3 regions of the Streptomyces sp. NPDC102514 genome follow, and region 2 is predicted to be linked to each of the others. Evidence: riboswitches for the same ligand, from Rfam matches in the RefSeq annotation. Region 2 holds a riboswitch; each other region holds the start of a gene.
What was found. Region 2 has a riboswitch for cobalamin ahead of metE (5-methyltetrahydropteroyltriglutamate--homocysteine S-methyltransferase). Riboswitches for the same ligand answer to the same signal wherever they lie in the genome.
Positions count from the first base shown of each region.

Region 1: linked by a shared signal. The riboswitch ahead of ACZ60E_RS35035 (ABC transporter substrate-binding protein) and the one ahead of metE (5-methyltetrahydropteroyltriglutamate--homocysteine S-methyltransferase) in region 2 are both predicted to bind cobalamin.
Region 3: linked by a shared signal. The riboswitch ahead of ACZ60E_RS22120 (ribonucleoside-diphosphate reductase subunit alpha) and the one ahead of metE (5-methyltetrahydropteroyltriglutamate--homocysteine S-methyltransferase) in region 2 are both predicted to bind cobalamin.

Region 1 covers NZ_JBVJLW010000017.1:5,149-11,513, forward strand. The annotation lists gene ACZ60E_RS35020 (MHYT domain-containing protein) at 28-909, shown strand; gene ACZ60E_RS35025 (CoA-binding protein) at 997-1,404, opposite strand; gene ACZ60E_RS35030 (TIGR03767 family metallophosphoesterase) at 1,678-3,525, opposite strand; cobalamin riboswitch at 3,800-3,986, shown strand; gene ACZ60E_RS35035 (ABC transporter substrate-binding protein) at 4,054-5,085, shown strand; gene ACZ60E_RS35040 (FecCD family ABC transporter permease) at 5,094-6,110, shown strand; gene ACZ60E_RS35045 (ABC transporter ATP-binding protein) at 6,206-6,365, shown strand, end outside.
Region 2 covers NZ_JBVJLW010000001.1:301,059-307,423, reverse strand. The annotation lists gene helR (RNA polymerase recycling motor ATPase HelR) at 1-2,154, shown strand, start outside; gene ACZ60E_RS01415 (maleylpyruvate isomerase N-terminal domain-containing protein) at 2,253-2,906, shown strand; gene ACZ60E_RS01410 (SDR family NAD(P)-dependent oxidoreductase) at 3,066-3,845, shown strand; cobalamin riboswitch at 3,876-4,093, shown strand; gene metE (5-methyltetrahydropteroyltriglutamate--homocysteine S-methyltransferase) at 4,259-6,365, shown strand, end outside.
Region 3 covers NZ_JBVJLW010000008.1:248,649-255,013, forward strand. The annotation lists gene ACZ60E_RS22115 (ribonucleotide-diphosphate reductase subunit beta) at 1-195, opposite strand, end outside; gene ACZ60E_RS22120 (ribonucleoside-diphosphate reductase subunit alpha) at 195-2,591, opposite strand; cobalamin riboswitch at 2,731-2,867, opposite strand; gene mctP (monocarboxylate uptake permease MctP) at 3,121-4,749, opposite strand; gene ACZ60E_RS22130 (DUF3311 domain-containing protein) at 4,746-5,039, opposite strand; gene ACZ60E_RS22135 (YbdD/YjiX family protein) at 5,176-5,385, opposite strand; gene ACZ60E_RS22140 (carbon starvation CstA family protein) at 5,357-6,365, opposite strand, start outside.

The DNA.
Region 1 (6,365 bases), on a different contig from region 2:
AGTCGTATTCCGGGGGGATGTTGGCATATGCAAGGCACAGTCGACGGATTCAGCTACGGAACGGTCACACCGCTCGCGGCCTATGCCATTGCCTGTCTGGGAGCCGCCCTGGGACTGCGCTGCATCACCCGGTCCCTGCGTGACGACCGGTCCTGGAGACCGGGTTGGCTCGCGCTCGGAGCGGCTTCGATCGGCTGCGGCATCTGGACGATGCACTTCATCGCCATGATCGGATTCCAGGTAGAGGAAAGCCGTATCCGTTACGACGTCGGCCTGACGATTCTCAGCCTCGCGGTGGCGGTCGCCGTGGTCGGTCTCGGGGTCTTCGCCGTCGGCTATCGCGGTGCGAACACGACGACCCTGCTGATCGCCGGCACGTTCACCGGCCTCGGGGTCGCGGCCATGCACTACATAGGCATGGCGGCCATTCGTCTGAACGGCGACCTGCGGTACGAGGTCCGGACCGTCGCGCTCTCCGTCCTGATCGCCGTCGTCGCCGCGACCGCCGCGCTCTGGGCGGCGGTCGCGATCCGCGGCTTCCTGACCAGCCTCGCGGCGAGCCTGGTCATGGGGGTCGCCGTGACCGGGATGCACTACACGGGGATGGCGGCCGTCAGTGTGCATCTGCACGGCGCGGCCGGCGCACCCGATTCGGGCGACTCCGCCCACTCGCTGCTGCTGCCGATGCTCATCGGGCCGGTCCTGTTCCTGGCGCTCGCGGGAGTCGTCGTGATGTTCGACCCGATGCTCGTCCTCGGCGACGGCGACTGGAACCGGACCGCGTCCCGCCGCCGGACGCCCGCTCCGCGCACGGAACCCCCCGCCTGGTCGGGCTCGGCGTTCGAGGCTCAGCCGAGGAGCGACCGGCGCGCGTACGGATCCGGGGGGCGCGGGCGCCGTGACGGGTGAGCGGGGTGGGTGTCCCGGCGGTCCGGGTTCGGTTTCGCCGGTTCGTCCCCGCGCGTTCGGCTCCGCCGCCTGCTCAGTCCCGCCGGGTCAGCCCAGGCGGGGGATCTCGATCGCCGGGCAGCGGTCCATGACCATGTCGAGGCCGGCGTCGCGGGTGCGCTCGTACGCGGCCTCGTCGATCACGCCGAGCTGGAACCAGACGGCCTTGGCGCCGATGGCGACGGCCTCGTCGGCGACCGGGCCGGCCAGGTCGCTGTTGACGAACACGTCCACCACGTCGACCTCGAAGGGGATGTCCGCGAGGGAGGCGTAGCCCTTCTCTCCGTGGACCGTCTCGGCCTTCGGGTGGACGGGGATCACGCGCTTGCCGTAGCGCTTCAGCACGTCCGCGACGCCGTACGCGGCGCGTCGCTCGTTCGACGACAGGCCTACGACGGCCCAGGTGTCGCCGGTCTCGGTGAGGATCTTGCGGATCGTTGCCGGGTCGCCGTGCACGGGTCGCCTCCTGGGGGTGGGGGGTGTGGCTGTCTGGGGCGGACAACGTCCGGGGTGGGCCCGGGATTCCCCGCGGAGGGGGTGGGGCTGCGGGTTCATGGCGGGTGCGGCCCGGTGGGGGCCGTTCGCGCAGTTCCCCGCGCCCCTTAAAAGCGGGCGGTTCGCCGTGCCCCGGGAGAGACGGCAGCCCCCGCGAGCCCGAAGCTGAAAGCCGGCAGTCGTCGCGAGCTCGAAGTTGAAAGCCGGCAGGCCCCGCGAGCCCGAAGCTGAAAGCTACAGGTCGGTGGTCAGTAGTAGTTCCACGTTTTGGTCCTGGGGTGTGCCCGCCCATGTGGTCTCTGTCAGGTTCGGGGCGTTGTAGGCCAGTTCGCGGTACAGGGACGCCAGGCCCACCGCTGACAGGTCGGTGAAGTCGGGGGCCGTGCGGTGCGGGGCCGCGGATTCGACGAGTGTGGTGAACAGCGACAGCGTGCCGTCCCCGTTGTCGGTCAGTTCGATCAGCCGGGCGTGGTGCGGATAGTCCAGGTGGGAGGCCGTGTTGACCTCCCAGAAGGAGCGGGCCGGGGTCGGGTGGGGATGCGCCGTGATCCGGTTGACGTGGCTGTGGCCGTTGATCCACGCCACCACGTTCGGGAATCTGCCGAGCAGCGCCAGGACCTCCGCGCCGTCGTGCCGCGGTTCCTCCGAGCGGGCCGCGTCGGGGCGGCGGGTCATGCTCGGGCTGTGGTGATGGCTGAAAACCAGCACCTGGGCGTCGTCGGCCCGCGAGTTGCGTACGAGGCGGCCGTCGGCGGCGTACGACCGGGAACTGTGCGCGGCGAGCGTCCGCTCCAGCCAGCGCAGTTGACCGGTGCCCAGCGAGCCCTCGTAGTGGCCGCTGCGGTACGTCGTGTCGATGCTGACGCCGATGACGTTCTCGGCGATCCGGAAGGAGTAGTACATCCGGTCGCCGTCCAGGCTGTCCTGGGTGTAGCCGTGGCCGACCGGTCCCGCCCCTGCCCGCCCGGGGTCGAGGTGTGCGGCCAGATACTCGTGCGGGGTGCACAGCCGGCGCCGCTCGTCGGCCGTCACGGTCCGCGCCGAGCGGGTGTGCCGTCGCAGGATCGCTTCGAGCACCTCGCTCTTGGGGTCGTCGCCGGTCCGCAGGGCCTTCGCGTAGGCGGCCGTGTCCGTGTCCGGGACCGACATCAGCTTGCGGGAGCCCGTCGCGAAGTCGCCGAGCGCGGGTGACAGGCAGCCGCCGGGCAGATCGTCGTGGTTGCCCACCGTCGAGTACCAGGGGATGCCGAGCCCCGGGCTGGTCACCGGCCGCCGCGCGGCCGTGAGGAAACCGGGGACGGCGGGCAGCCCGCGCCGCTTGTCCAGGTCGCGCAGGCCCGGGTCGTCCGGGTGCCAGTAGAGGGGGAGCCCCGAGTCCTGGACGCCTTCGTACGCCGACGGGTCGCCGGAGTCGGGAGTGATCCGGCCGCCGCTCATCAGCGTGAGGAACCAGTCGAGTTCGAGCGCGGAGTTGTTGTCGATGTTGTCGCCGGTCGTCATCACGAAGGCGGGCGGCAGACCGGTGTGCGGGCCCTCGGCGAGCGCGTTCACCTGCTCCACGAGCGCGACGGCCCCCGCCACGGTCAGCGCCTCCTGAGGACGCCAGGCCGCGGCCCCGCCCGAGCGCAGGAACTCCGTGCGCAGCGGGTTCTGCACATCGGTCAGGTGCAGGTCGGTGAACTGGACGAAGCACGCGAGCGGGGTCCGCCGGTCCGGGCGGCCGGTGGCGGCGGGGGCGAGTTCCTCCCGTACGACCAGGGGCCGGCCCGGGCCCGTGACCAGTCGGCGGTAGCTGCCGGAGTGCGGGCTTCCGCTCAGCCGGGCGGTCATGTCCAGGGTGGTGGCCGCGTACGGCGCCGGCCGCCGGGTGGCACGGGCCGGCCGCGGGGCCACCTGTTCGGCCGCGGGTGCCGCGGAGGGGCCGGGGCGCTGCGGCGGGACGAGGGTCGCCGCTCCCGCTGCCGCCGTCGCCCCCGCCGCCATCGCGAGGGTGCCGGAGACGAGCAGGAAGCGACGGCGGTCGATGGCCGCCGCGGCTTCCCCATCGGCCGGGCCCCTCCCGGACGGATCCCTTCCGGCCATGTCCCTTCCGGCGGGTCCGGTGATTCCGGCGGTTCCGGCGGTTCCGGTCATGGGCTGGTCCTGCGGCATGGGTCGGTCCTCCGGTGCCTCCGAGCGGCGCGCTGAACGGAACCACTCATTCAGGCCGCGGGGGCACGGGCGTGGCGCCGCCGTGAACACCGCCGGAACAGGAGAAACGTACGAAACGGGCGGCGGAGACCGGCATTCCCGTCGAGCCCTCGCCGAGCCGCGACCGAGCCCCCACCGCACTGCCGCACGGCCGTGAAAGCCGCCGTGATAGCTTGCGAAAGCCAGTCGAACCCATGTACGTGGGTCAGGGAATCCGGTGGAAATCCGGAGCTGACGCGCAGCGGTGAGGGTGACGGGCGGGGCATCGGCCACTGGACCGGATCGACGGTCCGGGAAGGCGCCTCGTCCGGGTGAACCCGAGTCCGAAGACCTGCTGGCGGCCTCCGCGGTCCCGAGACGGCGGGGGAGCACCGTACGACCGGGCTCCGCGTTCGAGCCCTCGACGTCTGAGGAACTTCCGTGCCCATCGCACGCCCCACCCGCCCTGCCGCCCTGCTCGTTTCCGGGGTCGTTCTGCTGACCGCGTGCGGTGGTGCCGACTCGTCCGGCTCAGCCGGCAAGGACTCCGCGGCAGCCGTCACCCTGGAGAACTGCGGCCACACCGTCCGCGTGGAGTCCCCGCCGCGCAAGGCCGTCTCCCTCAACCAGGGCACCACCGAGATCATGTTCTCGCTGGGCCTCGCCGACCGGATGGCCGGCAGCGCCACCTGGACCGACCCGGTGATGAAGGGCCTGGAGAAGGCCGACGCGCAGGTGAAGCGGATCGCCGACAACAACCCGTCGTTCGAACGGGTCCTGGACGCCGACCCCGACTTCGTCGCCGCCTCGTTCGTGTCCACGCTCGGCAAGGGAGGCGTCGCCACCCGCGAGCAGTTCGAGAAGCTCGGCGTACCCGCGTACGTCTCGCCCTCCGACTGCGCGGGCAAGGACAACACCGGGGACGGCGACGGCGCCCGCAAGAAGCCCCTCGGCATCGACGCCATCTACGGGGAGATACGCGACCTGGCCGAGGTGTTCGGTGTGGAGGAGCGGGGCGACAAGCTGGTCGCCGAGCTCCGGCAGCGCATGCAGAAGGCCACCGCCGGCATCGACGCCTCGGACGTCTCCCTCCTGTACTGGTTCGCCAACTCCGAGTCGCCCTACATGGCCGGCTGCTGCGGCGCCCCCGGCATCATCACCCGGGCGTTCGACGCGAAGAACGTCTTCGACGACACCCACGAGGAATGGCCCCAGATCAACTGGGAGACGGTCGCCGACCGCGACCCCGACGTCCTCGTCATCGGCGATCTGACCCGCAAGTCGCAGACCGCCGAGTCCGCGAAGAAGAAGATCGAGTTCCTGGAGTCCGACCCGGTCACCAAGAACATGACCGCCGTGAAGAAGAAGCGGTACGTCCTGCTCAGCGGGCAGGCCATGAACCCGACCATCCGTACCGTCGAGGGCGTCGAACAAGTGGCCACCGCCCTGCGGGAGTTCGGGCTCACGGGGTGACTCGCCGGATGGCACGGCCGCGCGTGGGACTGCTCTGCGCGGCCGGCGTGGCACTGCTCGTCGCCTCCGTCGCCGTCGCGATCACCATCGGCCCGGCGGACATCCGCGTCGCCGACGTCTGGTCCGTGGTCGCCTCCCATCTGGGCTGGGGGAGTACGGAGCTGAGCCCCATCCGGGACGGCATCGTCTGGCAGCTGCGGCTGCCGCGCACCCTGCTGGCCGCCGTCTGCGGGGCCGGACTCGCCGTGTGCGGCGCGGTCATGCAGTCCCTGCTGCGCAACCCGCTCGCCGACCCGTTCGTCCTCGGGGTGTCCTCCGGAGCCTCGACCGGCGCGGTCGTCGTGGTCGTCCTCGGCGCGGGCGGCGGCCTGGTGTCGGTCTCGGCGGGCGCGTTCCTCGGCGCGCTGCTGTCGTTCGGACTCGTGCTGCTGCTCAGCCACACGCTCGGCGGGACGACGGACCGCGTGGTGCTGAGCGGTGTCGCCGCGATGCAGCTCTTCTCGGCGCTCACCTCCTTCGTGGTGATGACCGCCGCCGACGCCGAGACCACCCGAGGGGTGCTGTTCTGGCTGCTCGGCTCGCTGGGCGGGGTCGGCTGGACGGACGTCTGGGTCTGCCTCGCGGTCCTGGTGGTCGCGCTGGCGGTCTGTCTGGCGTACGCGCGCACGCTGGACGCGTTCGCCTTCGGCCAGGACGCCGCCGCGACCCTCGGGGTGTCCGTGGCCCGCACCCGGCTGGTGCTGCTGTGCGTGACGGCGCTCCTGACGGCCGCGCTCGTCAGCTCGGCCGGCGCCATCGGCTTCGTCGGACTCGTCCTGCCGCACGCGGCCCGCGCGGTGGTGGGTTCCGGCCACGCCCGGCTGCTGCCGGTCGCCGCCCTCGCCGGCGCGGTGTTCCTGGTGTGGGTGGACACCCTGGCCCGTACCGTCCTCGACCCCCAGGAGGTGCCCGTGGGTGTGGTCACCTCACTCATCGGCGTACCGGTGTTCGTGCTGGTGCTGTACCGGACGCGGAGGACACGATGACGACCGAGCACGCCGGGACCACTGAAGGTGCCGGGACCACCGAGGGCGCCGGGATCGCCGCCGGGCGCGCGGAAGGCGTCGAGAAGGGTACGGCCGTGCGGGATGCCGGCCTCCGGGCCGGCCGCGTCACCCGGACCGCCGACGGACGCGTCATCCTGGACGGCGTCAGTATCAGCCCCGCCCCCGGCACCACCGTCGGCCTCCTCGGGCCCAACGGTTCCGGCAAGTCCACCCTCCTGCGGCTGCTCTCCGGCG
Region 2 (6,365 bases):
ACGAGCGCGTTCGACCTTCCCGACCATCTCTCCCCCAAGGCCGATCCGCTGCTGATCGGCGGCGACGAGAGGCACTTCGCGGCCATCGCGGAGAGCCTCGACCAGGCGATCACCGAACTGTCCGACCGGCTGGACGCCGAGCGCAAGGCACCGGGAGGCATCGGCCGGGAGGCGATGGAGCGTGACGCGGAGATCCATCGGCTGACCGCTCGGCTGCGCGCCCTGCGCCGCTTCGGCCTGGACCTCTGCCTCGGGCACGTCGTCGGTGCGGACGACCCCGAACCGCTGTACATCGGACGGCTCGGCCTCACCGACAGCGCCGGGCGACGGCTGCTGATCGACTGGCGCTCCCCCGCGGCCGAGCCGTTCTTCGCGGCGACCCACGCCAACCCGCTGGGGCTGGCGAGCCGTCGCAGGTACCGCTGGACCCGGGGCCGGATCAGCGACTACTGGGACGAGGTGTTCACCGCCGACGGCCTCGAAGGACATGCGGCGCTCGACGACCACTCGGCGTTCGTCGCCAGTCTGGGCAGCACCCGCTCCAGCCGGATGCGGGACGTGCTCACCACCATCCAGGCCGACCAGGACGCGATCATCCGCGCGGGATCCCGGGGCGCGCTCGTCGTCGACGGCGGTCCCGGCACGGGCAAGACGGTCGTCGCCCTGCACCGGACCGCCTACCTCCTCTACTCCGACCCCCGTCTCGGTCACCGTCGGGGCGGAGTGCTGTTCGTCGGCCCGCACCAGCCCTATCTGGCGTACGTGGCCGACGTCCTCCCCAGCCTCGGGGAGGAGGGTGTGCAGACCTGCACGCTGCGGGACCTCGTCGCCGAGGGAGCCGGAGCGCCGGACGAGACCGATGCGGAGGTGGCCTCACTCAAGTCGTCCGCGCACATGGTCGGGGCGGTCGAGACGGCCGTCAGGTTCTACGAGGAGCCGCCCGCGAAGGGGATGACGGTCTCGACCCCCTGGTCCGACGTCCGGCTGAGCGCCGACGACTGGACCGAGGCGTTCGGGACGCCGGGCCCCGGCGTCCCGCACAACGAGGCGCGTGAGCAGATCTGGGAGGCCCTGCTGACGATCCTGCTGGACAAGCACGACGACGACGTACCGCCCGACCTGTTCCGCCGGGCTCTGCTGCACGACGAGGAGCTGACCGGGGCCCTCGACCGCGCGTGGCCGCTGCTCGAAGCGGCCGACATCGTCGGGGACCTGTGGTCGGTGCCCGCCTATCTGCGGATGTGTGCTCCCTGGCTCGGCCCCGACGACGTACGCAGGCTGCAGCGCGCGGAGCCGCAGGCGTGGACGGTGTCCGATCTGCCGATCCTGGACGCGGCGCGGCAGCGGCTCGGCGATCCGGAGTCGGCGCGGCGCAGGCGCCGGCAGGAGGCCACCCTCGCCGCCCAGCGCGAGCGCATGGCCCAGGTCGTCGACAACCTGATAGAGGCCGCGGCCGACTCGGGCGCCGACGGTGACGACGGCGAGGGCCTGGTGACGATGTTGCGCGGCGAGGACGCCAAGGTCAGCATGGTCGACGAGTCCGAACTGGCCACCGCCGAACCGGATCTGCTCGCCGGTCCGTTCGCGCACGTCGTCGTGGACGAGGCCCAGGAGCTGACCGACGCGCAGTGGCAGATGCTGCTCCTGCGCTGCCCGTCGCGGAGTTTCACCATCGTCGGGGACCGCGCGCAGGCCAGGCAGGGGTTCACCGAGTCGTGGCGGGAGCGGCTGGAGCGGGTCGGTCTCGACCGGATCGAGGTGGCCTCGCTGAGCATCAACTACCGGACTCCGGAGGAGGTCATGGCGGAGGCCGAGCCGGTCATCCGGGCCGCGCTCCCGGACGCCAACGTGCCGACCTCCATCCGCAGCAACGGCATCCCCGTGGTCCACGGATCGGTCGCGGACCGGGACGCGGTCCTGGACACCTGGCTCGCCGCGCACACGGACGGGATCGCGTGCGTCATCGGCGATCCGACGTTCCGGGCCACGCCTCGCGTCCGGTCGCTGACCCCGGAGCTGTCGAAGGGGCTGGAGTTCGACCTGGTCGTCCTCGTCGACCCGCATACGTACGGGACGGGTGTCGCGGGGGCGGTCGACCGCTATGTCGCGATGACCCGCGCGACCCGGCAACTGGTCGTCCTCACCAGCGGCTGAGGCCGGTGGGGTTCTTGTGGTCGCCGGGCGGTGACCACAAGGGCCCCGCCGCCCGTATGCGCTTGTCCGCCGCCGTGGTCCGGCATTACCGTGCCGCGGTGAAGCTCTTCTCGCTCGCCTGGACCGCGTTGCGCACGGCGGTCGCCGAAGTCCCGGACGAGGACTTCGAGCAGCCGTCGGGCTGTACGGGGTGGCTCGTGCGGGATCTGGTGTGCCACCTGGTCATCGACGCCCAGGACATCCTGATCACCCTGGTCACCCCCGCCGACACCGGACCGACCGTGGACGCGGTCACCTACTGGCAGCTCGGCGGAACCCCGGCCGGCGAGGATCCGCTGGACGCGCTGATCCCCCGGCTGGCCGCCGCGTACGGGGAGCCGGAGCTGCTGAAGTTCCACTTCGACGACGTCGGTTCCGCCGCGGGCCGCGCCGCCGGACTCGCCGATCCCACGGCCCGCGTCGGCACCCGCGACGAGGTGCTGACCGTCGGCGACTACCTGTCCGTGTACGTCCTCGAAGCGACCCTGCACCACCTCGACCTGATCTCCCGGCTGACCTCGACCACCCAGCCGCCCGCCGCGACCCTGGCGGCGGCCCGCGCGTCGCTGGAGCAGATCGCCGGGACCCCGTTCCCGGCCTCGTTCTCCGACAAGGCCGCGCTGCTGATCGGCACCGGACGGCGGACGCCGACCGATGCGGAGAAGACCGCCCTTGGCACCCTCGCCGGGCGGCTGCCGCTCGTACTGGGCTGAGCCGGCACCCGGGGCGGGTACGAGATAGGCCGGCCGATCGGCAGCCCCGCCGTGCCAGGCTCCCGGCCTGGGGGCAAGCGCCTGACCTGGACCGTTACCGTACGGCCGCATCGCACCCCCGCCGGTGCGCTCCCGGCGCTGCCCTTCTAGGGTGCCGCCATGGACTCGCAGCACTACCTCTCAGAACTGTTCTCCCTGGACGGCCGGGTCGCCCTGGTGACCGGCGGCAGCTCCGGCATCGGGCGGGGCATGGCGGAGGCGCTGGCCCGCGCCGGGGCGAGCGTCGTCGTCGTGGCACGCAAGGAAGCGGAACTGCGGGCGACGGTCGAGGAGTTGCATGCGCTCGGCTGCCGTGCGGCCTGGGTCGGCGCGGATCTCGGTACGCGTGAAGGCGTGCGCGAGGCAGCCGAGCAGGCGGTCGAGGCCTTCGGTGAACCCGACATCCTCGTCAACTGCGCCGGCGTCAACCTCCGGCCGCCGATGAGCGAGCTCAGCGACGAGGTGTGGGACACCACCATGGCCCTGAACCTGGACGCGCCCTTCCTGCTGGGCCGGCGTTTCGGCCCGGCCATGGCCGAGCGGGGCTTCGGGCGGATCATCCACATCACCTCGCAGCAGGCCCACCGCGCCTTCGTCCAGAGCGGTGCCTACGGCGTCTCCAAGGGGGCGCTGGAGTCACTGGCCCGCTCACAGGCGGAGGCCTGGTCGCCGTACGGGGTCACCGTCAACACGCTGGTGCCGGGCTTCGTGATGACACCGCTGAACAGGCGGCTGTCGTCCGACCCGGAGAAGGTGGCGGCCCTGGCGGCGCGCACGATGGTCGGACGCAACGGCCTCGCGGAGGACTTCGCGGGCGCGGCGGTCTTCCTGGCGAGCGCCGCCTCCTCGTATGTCACCGGGCAGTCGGTCTTCGTCGACGGCGGCTTCTCCGTGCACTGAAAAGTTTTCCACGACCGGGGTGTGCCCCGTAGGGTGGCCGGTGCAGCTGGTTCGCCCCGTCCGCCAGACGGGTGCGTCGCAAGAGGGAACCCGGTGGGAATCCGGGACTGCCCCGCAGCGGTGAGTGGGAACGACCGCCGTCACACGCACTGGGCCCGGCCGGGTCTGGGAAGCGACGGCCAGTAGGTGTCCTCCGCAGGGAGGACGTGCCCGCGAGTCCGAAGACCTGCCAACTGCCCGTGCGCGAACCATTCGTGCGCGGAGATCCCGGTGACCTCGTGGGCGGGTCGGCGTACTTGATCCGGCGGACGACCGCGCTCTGCGCGCGGTTCGGTTTCCGCCCGGTCCGTCACCCCTTCGCGCTCGCGTCCCGTCCCGGGATCCCAGGGAGATATCTCGCGAAGGAGATTTCCGTGACAGCGCAGTCCGCAGCCGCGGCGGCACGGGCCACCGTGTACGGCTACCCCCGCCAGGGACAGAACCGGGAACTGAAGAAGGCCGTCGAGGGCTACTGGAAGGGCCGGGTCGACGCCGACGCCCTCCGGGCCACCGCCGCCGAGCTGCGCCGGGCCAACTGGCGGCAGCTGGCCGAGGCCGGCATCCACGAGGTTCCCACCGGCGACTTCTCGTACTACGACCACGTCCTGGACGCCGGTGTCATGGTCGGCGCGATCCCCGCACGCCACCGCGCCGCCGTCGAGGCCGACGCGCTCGACGGCTACTTCGCCATGGCGCGCGGCACCCAGGACGTGGCGCCGCTGGAGATGACGAAGTGGTTCGACACGAACTACCACTATCTGGTGCCCGAGTTGGGTCCGGACACCGTCTTCACGGCCGACTCGAGCAAGCAGGTCGCGGAGCTGAAGGAAGCCCTGGCGCTCGGGCTCACCGCACGACCCGTCCTCGTCGGACCCGTCACCTACCTCCTGCTCGCCAAGCCCGCCCCGGGTGTCGCCGGCGACTTCGACCCGCTCACCCTCATCGACCGGCTGCTGCCCGTGTACGCCGAGATCGTCGCCGATCTTCGCGCCGCGGGGGCGGAGTGGGTCCAGCTCGACGAGCCCGCCCTGGTGCAGGACCGCACACCCGCCGAGCTGAACACGGCCACCCGCGTCTACCGTGACCTCGGCGCCCTGGCCGACCGCCCGAAGCTGCTGGTCGCGTCCTACTTCGCCCGGCTCGGCGACGCCCTGCCGGTGCTGGCCAAGGCCCCGGTGGAAGGTCTCGCGCTGGACTTCACCGAGTCGGCCGCCGCCAACCTGGACGCGCTCGCCGCCGTGGGCGGACTGCCCGGCAAGCGTCTGATCGCCGGAGTGGTCAACGGCCGCAACATCTGGGTCAACGACCTGGAAAAGTCCCTCGGCACGCTCGGCACCCTGCTCGGGCTGGCCGACCGGGTCGACGTGGCCGCCTCCTGCTCCCTCCTCCACGTCCCCCTCGACGCCTCCGCGGAACGCGACATCGAGCCGCAGATCCGCCGCTGGCTCGCCTTCGCCCGGCAGAAGACCGCGGAGATCGTCACTCTCGCCAAGGGCCTCGCGGGCGGCACCGGCGCTATCGCCGCCGAACTCGCCGCCAACCGGGCCGACCTGGCCTCCCGCGCCGGGTCCGCGATCACCCGCGACCCCACCGTACGGGCCCAGGCCGCCGCCGTCACGGACGCCGACGCCCGCCGCTCCCTGCCGTACGCCGAGCGGGCCGCGGCCCAGCGCGCCCACCTCGGCCTGCCGCTGCTGCCGACCACCACCATCGGCTCGTTCCCCCAGACCACGGAACTGCGCACGGCACGGGCCGACCTGCGCGCCGGGCGGATCGACAGCGCCGGGTACGAGGAGCGCATCCGGGCCGAGATCGGCGAGGTGATCTCGTTCCAGGAGAAGACCGGCCTCGATGTGCTCGTGCACGGCGAACCCGAACGCAACGACATGGTCCAGTACTTCGCCGAACAGCTCACCGGATACCTCGCCACCCAGCACGGCTGGGTCCAGTCCTACGGCACGCGGTACGTCCGCCCGCCGATCCTCGCCGGGGACATCTCCCGCCCGGAACCCATGACGGTGCGCTGGACGACGTACGCCCAGTCGCTCACCGCCAAGCCGGTCAAGGGCATGCTGACCGGGCCCGTCACCATGCTCGCCTGGTCCTTCGTCCGCGACGACCAGCCGCTCGGCGACACCGCCCGCCAGGTCGCCCTCGCCCTGCGCGACGAGGTGAACGACCTTGAGGCGGCCGGGACTTCGGTCATCCAGGTCGACGAACCCGCCCTGCGCGAGACGCTGCCGCTGCGGGCCGCCGACCGTCCGGCGTATCTGGCGTGGGCCACCGAGGCGTTCCGCCTCAGCACCGGCGGCGTACGCCCGGACACCCAGATCCACACGCACATGTGCTACGCCGAGTTCGGTGACATCGTGCAGGCCATCGACGACCTCGACGCCGACGTCATCAGCCTGGAGGCGGCACGCTCGCACATGCAGGTCGCCCGCGAGCTGGCCGGACACGGTTATCCGCGTGAGGCGGGGC
Region 3 (6,365 bases), on a different contig from region 2:
CGCCAGGTCGGAGACGTCCGAGTGGAGGTCGACCTCCTCGACGGTCCAGGTGTTCTTGATCGCGTCCCGGTAGCGCTCGTAGAAGTCCGGGTAGCGCATGGGGCGCAGGGTCAGCTCGAAGCCGGGGTCGAGCAGGTTCTTCCCGGTCTTCTCGGCCTGCTGGGCCTTCTCCGGTGCGTCAGGTGCGGTGGTCATTACTGGCAGGCCTCGCAGGACTCGGGGTTCTCAAGGGAGCAGGCGACCGCGTCGGGGTCGGCGGCCTGCTGGACGGGGATGGTGGCCTCGGGCACGCTCTGCGCCTGGGCGGCGCGGGCGATACGGGTCGCCGGACGCGAGCGCAGGTAGTACGTCGTCTTCAGCCCCGACTTCCAGGCGTACGCGTACATCGAGGAGAGCTTGCCGATGGTCGGCGTCTCCAGGAACAGGTTCAGCGACTGGGCCTGGTCGAGGAACGGGGTCCGGGCGGCGGCCATGTCGATCAGACCGCGCTGCGGGATCTCCCAGGCCGTGCGGTACAGGTCGCGCACGTCCTGCGGGACCCAGGTGAAGCCCTGCACCGAGCCGTTGGACTCGCGCAGCGCCTCCCGGGTCTGCGCGTCCCACACGCCGAGCTTCTTCAGCTCGGCCACCAGGTACGAGTTGACCTGGAGGAACTCGCCGGACAGCGTCTCGCGCTTGAACAGGTTGGAGACCTGCGGCTCGATGCACTCGTACACGCCCGCGATGGACGCGATGGTGGCCGTCGGGGCGATGGCCAGCAGCAGCGAGTTGCGCATGCCGACCGCGGCGATCCGCTCCCGCAGGGCGGCCCAGCGCTCCGGCCAGTTCAGCTCGACGTCGTAGTGGTCCGGGTGCAGCACACCCTGGGCCGTACGGGTCTTCTCCCAGGCGGGCAGCGGGCCGTTGCGCTCGGCGAGGTCGGCGGACGCCTCGTACGAGGCGAGCATGATCCGCTCGGCGATCCGGGTGGAGAGGGCGCGCGCCTGCGGCGAGTCGAACGGCAGCCGCAGCTTGAAGAAGACGTCCTGCAGCCCCATCGCGCCGAGGCCCACCGGACGCCACTTGGCGTTGGAGCGGCCCGCCTGCTCGGTCGGGTAGAAGTTGATGTCGACGACCCGGTCGAGGAAGGTGACGGCGGTCCGGACGGTCGCGTCGAGCCGCTCCCAGTCGATGTCGCCGGCGTCCGCGTCCACGAAGGCGCCGAGGTTGACCGACCCGAGGTTGCAGACCGCGGTCTCCCCGTCGTCCGTGACCTCCAGGATCTCGGTGCACAGGTTCGAGGAGTGGACCGTGTGGCCGGGCAGCGCGGTCTGGTTGGCCGTGCGGTTGGCGGCGTCCTTGAAGGTCATCCAGCCGTTGCCGGTCTGCGCGAGGGTACGCATCATGCGGCCGTACAGATCACGGGCGGGGATGGTCTTCTTGGCGAGCCCGGCGGCCTCCGCCTTGCGGTAGGCGGCCTCGAAGTCGGCGCCCCACAGGTCGACCAGCTCGGGCACGTCCGAGGGGGAGAACAGCGACCAGTCGCGGTCCTCGTTCACCCGGCGCATGAACTCGTCCGGGATCCAGTGCGCGAGGTTCAGGTTGTGCGTACGCCGGGCGTCCTCACCGGTGTTGTCGCGCAGCTCCAGGAACTCCTCGATGTCGGAGTGCCAGGTCTCCAGGTAGACCGCCGCCGCGCCCTTGCGCCGGCCGCCCTGGTTCACCGCGGCGACCGAGGCGTCGAGGGTCTTCAGGAACGGGACGATGCCGTTCGAGTGCCCGTTCGTGCCGCGGATCAGCGAACCGCGCGAACGGATCCGGGAGTACGAGAGCCCGATGCCGCCCGCGTGCTTCGAGAGGCGGGCCACCTGGTGGTAGCGGTCGTAGATGGAGTCCAGCTCGTCCAGCGGGGAGTCGAGGAGGTAGCAGGACGACATCTGCGGGTGGCGCGTACCGGAGTTGAAGAGCGTGGGGGAGGACGGCAGGTAGTCCAGGCGGCTCATCAGCCGGTACAGGGACGCGACTTCGTCGACGGACCTCGTCGTGTCGTCCTCGGCCAGTCCGCTCGCCACCCGCAGCATGAAGTGCTGGGGCGTCTCGACGACGGACCGTGTGATCGGGTGCCGCAGCAGGTACCGGCTGTGCAGGGTACGCAGGCCGAAGTAGCCGAAGCGGTCGTCGCCCGCCAGGTCGATCAGCGTGTCCAGCCGGGCCGCGTGGAGGCGCACGAACGCGGCCGTGCGGTCGGCGATCAGGCCCTCGCGGTGGCCGACGGCGACCGACTCGGAGAAGGAGCGCACGCCCTGCGAGGCGGCCTCCGCGGCGATGGTGACGGTCAGCAGCCGGGCGGCCAGCTTCGAGTAGACCGGGTCCTCGGAGATGAGACCGGCGGCCGACTCCGTGGCCAGCTCACGCAGCTCCGCGATGTCCGCGGCGGCGGACCGGCCGCGCAGCGCGGCGGCGGCGACCCGGCCGGGGTCGGCACCGGGGAGGTCGGCGGTGAAGTCGGTCAGGATCCGCAGCAACGCGGTTCCCGGTCCGTCGGCCTCGGCCCTGTCCTGCTGGTCCCGGGTCGCTGTCGCGGAGACCGGATCGGCTGGCGCGATGGTCACGTGGGGCTCTCCCTCGCTCGGCACGGGGGCCTCGGGGGAGAGGGGTTCGGGGCACACGGGGGTACGCGCCCTGGGCAGCGGTACGCCGCGTCCACCGGCCCACTCCGCGAGGCCCGGACGTCATGCACCCGGACCGGACGGCCTGGGCGCGCTGTCGGCAGGTCCTCGGACTGACTCCTGTACGCGACATGCGGGCATATCACGTACAAGTACACCGTTGCGGGACAGTTCCGGACTCACACCGGATTCCCCTGCGACGACAGCGAGCATGAGCATACATCTTGTGCCGGGCTCCGGAAGCACCCCCACATGTTGTGTCGTGTCGGCTCCGTACGGTGCAGGGGAGCGGGCTGCGGAGGTGCGGCCTGCCTCGGGGGCGCCGCCCCCGAACCCCCGGTCCTCAAACACCGGACGGGCTGAGAGATCCGTGAATCTCCAGCCCGTCCGGCGTTTGAGGGCAAAGGGGGGCGAGGGGGCGCAGCCCCCATGCAGTGACGGGAAGGGTAGGGGCGGCGGGGGCGAAAAACCCCTAGTGGCCCGCCCCCGCCGTGGCAGGCGGCAGGTCCACCTGGACCCCCTTGTCGCCGGCATCCGCCGTGTAGTCCTCGGCAGAGGTCTCGTCGACCCCGTCCGGCGCCTTGACCGCCCGAAGGACGAACGTCAGCACCACCGTCACCAGCAGGTTCAGCACGAACGCGGTCAGCCCGATGTACCCGATCTCCCCGATCCCGGGAATCTCCTTCGAGGACCCGCCGAAGTGCTTCTGCGTCGGCGAGGCCACCCCGTACGCGGCGACCGTCCCGTACAGCATCCCGACCGCCCAGCCCGCGAGCAGCGCCCATCGGTGGAACCAGCGCGTGAACAGTCCGCCGACGAGCGCCGGGAAGGTCTGCAGGATCCAGATCCCGCCGAGGAGCTGGAAGTTGATCGCGACCGTCTTGTCCATGGTCAGGACGAAGACCAGCGCGCCGACCTTCACGAGCAGCGAGACCAGCTTGGAGACCTTGGTCTCCTGGGCGGGCGTCGCGTCGGGCTTGATGAAGTCCTTGTAGATGTTGCGGGTGAACAGGTTGGCCGCCGCGATGGACATGATGGCCGCCGGCACGAGCGCGCCGATCCCGATCGCCGCGAACGCCACGCCCGCGAACCAGTCCGGGAACATGGTCTCGAAGAGCTGCGGGATCGCCAGCTGCCCGTTGTCCACCTTGATCCCGGCCGCGATCGCCATGAAGCCGAGCAGCGCGAGCAGGCCCAGCATCAGCGAGTACAGCGGCAGGATCGTGGTGTTGCGCCGGATCACCTCACGGCTGCGCGAGGACAGCGTCGCCGTGATCGAGTGCGGGTACATGAACAGCGCGAGCGCGGAGCCCAGCGCCAGCGTCGCGTACGTCCACTGGCCCGCCTCGCCCGGGACCAGGGAGCCGCGTGGCGCGCCGGTCGCCGGGTTGGTCTGGTTGTACGCCTCGCCCGCCTTGGCGAAGATCTCGTCGAAGCCGCCCAGCTTGATCGGGATGTAGATGATCGCGACCGCGATGACGATGTAGATCAGCGTGTCCTTGACGAACGCGATCAGGGCGGGCGCGCGCAGCCCGGACGAGTACGTGTACGCGGCCAGCACGCCGAAGGCGATGAGCAGCGGCAGGTCCTTGACGAACCAGTTGGTGTCCTCACCGCCGCCGACGCCCATCACGTCCAGGACGGCCTGGATGCCCACCAGTTGCAGCGCGATGTACGGCATGGTCGCGAGGATGCCGGTGACGGCGACCGCGAGCGACAGCCCCTTCGAGCCGAAGCGTCCGCGCACGAAGTCGGACGTCGTCACGTACCCGTGCTTGTGCGAGACCGACCACAGGCGCGGCAGGAAGGTGAAGATCAGGGGATAGACGAGGATCGTGTACGGGACGGCGAAGAAGCCGGCCGCGCCCGCCGCGTAGATCGCCGCCGGGACCGCCACGAACGTATACGCCGTGTAGAGGTCGCCGCCGAGCAGGAACCAGGTGACCCAGGTGCCGAACGACCGTCCGCCCAGGCCCCATTCGTCGAGGGTCTGCTCGCCGTCGGCCCGGCGCCAGCGCGAGGCCAGGAAGCCCATGACCGTGACGGCCACGAAGAAGAAGATGAAGACGGCGAGTGCCACGCCGTTCACGCCGTCCTTCATGCGGACGCGCCCCCGTTCTGTGCCCGGCGGGCGGCCTTGCGGGCGCGCTGCTCACGGTTCCACAGCGTGTACGCGGTCATCGTGAGCGCGGTCGAGATGAGCACCCACAGCATCTGGTACCAGTAGAAGAACGGGATACCGATGAAGGTCGGGTCGACCTTCGCGTACGACCCCACCCAGAGCATCGCCACGAACGGCGCGATCAGGCAGACGGCGATCACCACACGGACCGGTGTCACCACCGGTGGTTCCCCTTCGGGCGCTCTTGGCACATCCGGTGTTTCCGACATACGGCGGCTCCGTCCCCTCACTGATCACCTGTGCAACGCGCAGGAAATCTAAGGGACGGTTCCGCTTTATGGAACCCCCGTCCGCATAACGGATGCGCCGTGTCGTTCAGCAACAGCAGTCGCACCCGTCACGGCGTCAGCAGCAGCGGAAGCCCTGCCGCGGATCCGCCTCCTGACGGTCCGTGCGCATCCGCTCGAACTCCCGCCGCGAGGGCACGTCCGCGTCGGCCCGCTCCTCGCGCAGATGCGCCACGTACCGGTCGTACGCGGACTCGTCGGTCAGCTCCCGTACGTACCAACGCACGCCCCTGGCCGCCCTAACCGCGTGGTTCAGCGCCGACCGCATCGCGTACCTCCTCCTTCTCCTCCCTGGTCGGGATCAGCCCGGCCGGAGCGACGATCTGGGACTCGACGTACGGCGCCTCGCTGAGGGTGGAGAGCGCGGGACGGCGTATGTGCCGGATGCACACCCGTGTCGCGTCCGCGATCACCACGACGATGAGCAGGGCGAGCACCGCCGTGAGGACACCGTCGACCGTGGAGTTCGTGACGATCGTGTGCATGTCGTCCATGCTCTTCGCAGGTGCGACGATCTCGCCCCGGTCGATGCCGTCCTGGTAGATCGAGCGCTGCTTGAAGAAGCCGACGCGCGGGTCGCTGGAGAAGACCTTCTGCCAGCTCGCGGTCAGCGTGACCGTGGCGTCCCAGACGAGCGGGATGCCGGTGATCCAGGCCCATTTGAGGCGACCGGACTTCACCAGCAGGGTCGTGCAGACGGCCAGGGCGACCGCGGCGAGGAGCTGGTTGGAGATGCCGAAGATCGGGAAAAGCTGGTTGATCCCGCCGAGCGGTTCATGGACGCCGACCCACAGGAAGTAGCCCCACAGGCCGCAGACGATGCCGCTCGTGATGACCAGACCGGGCTTCCAGCTCACGTTCTTGAAGGGTTTGTAGAGATTGCCCAGCGTGTCCTGGAGCATGAAGCGGCCCACCCGGGTGCCCGCGTCGAGCGCGGTCAGGATGAACAGCGCCTCGAACATGATCGCGAAGTGGTACCAGAACGCGCGCAGACCGCCCCCGGTGACCTTGGAGAAGATCTCCGAGACGCCGACCGCGAGGGTGGGCGCGCCGCCGGTCCGCGACAGCAGGGACGCCTCCTCGACGTTCTTCGCCGCGTCGGCCAGCTCCTTGGGGGAGATCTGGTAGCCCCAACTGCCCACCACCTGGGAGGCGTTCTGGACCGTGTCGCCGATGACACCCGCCGGCGCGTTCATCGCGAAGTACAGGCCCGGGTCGATGACGGACGCGGCGATCAGCGCCATCACC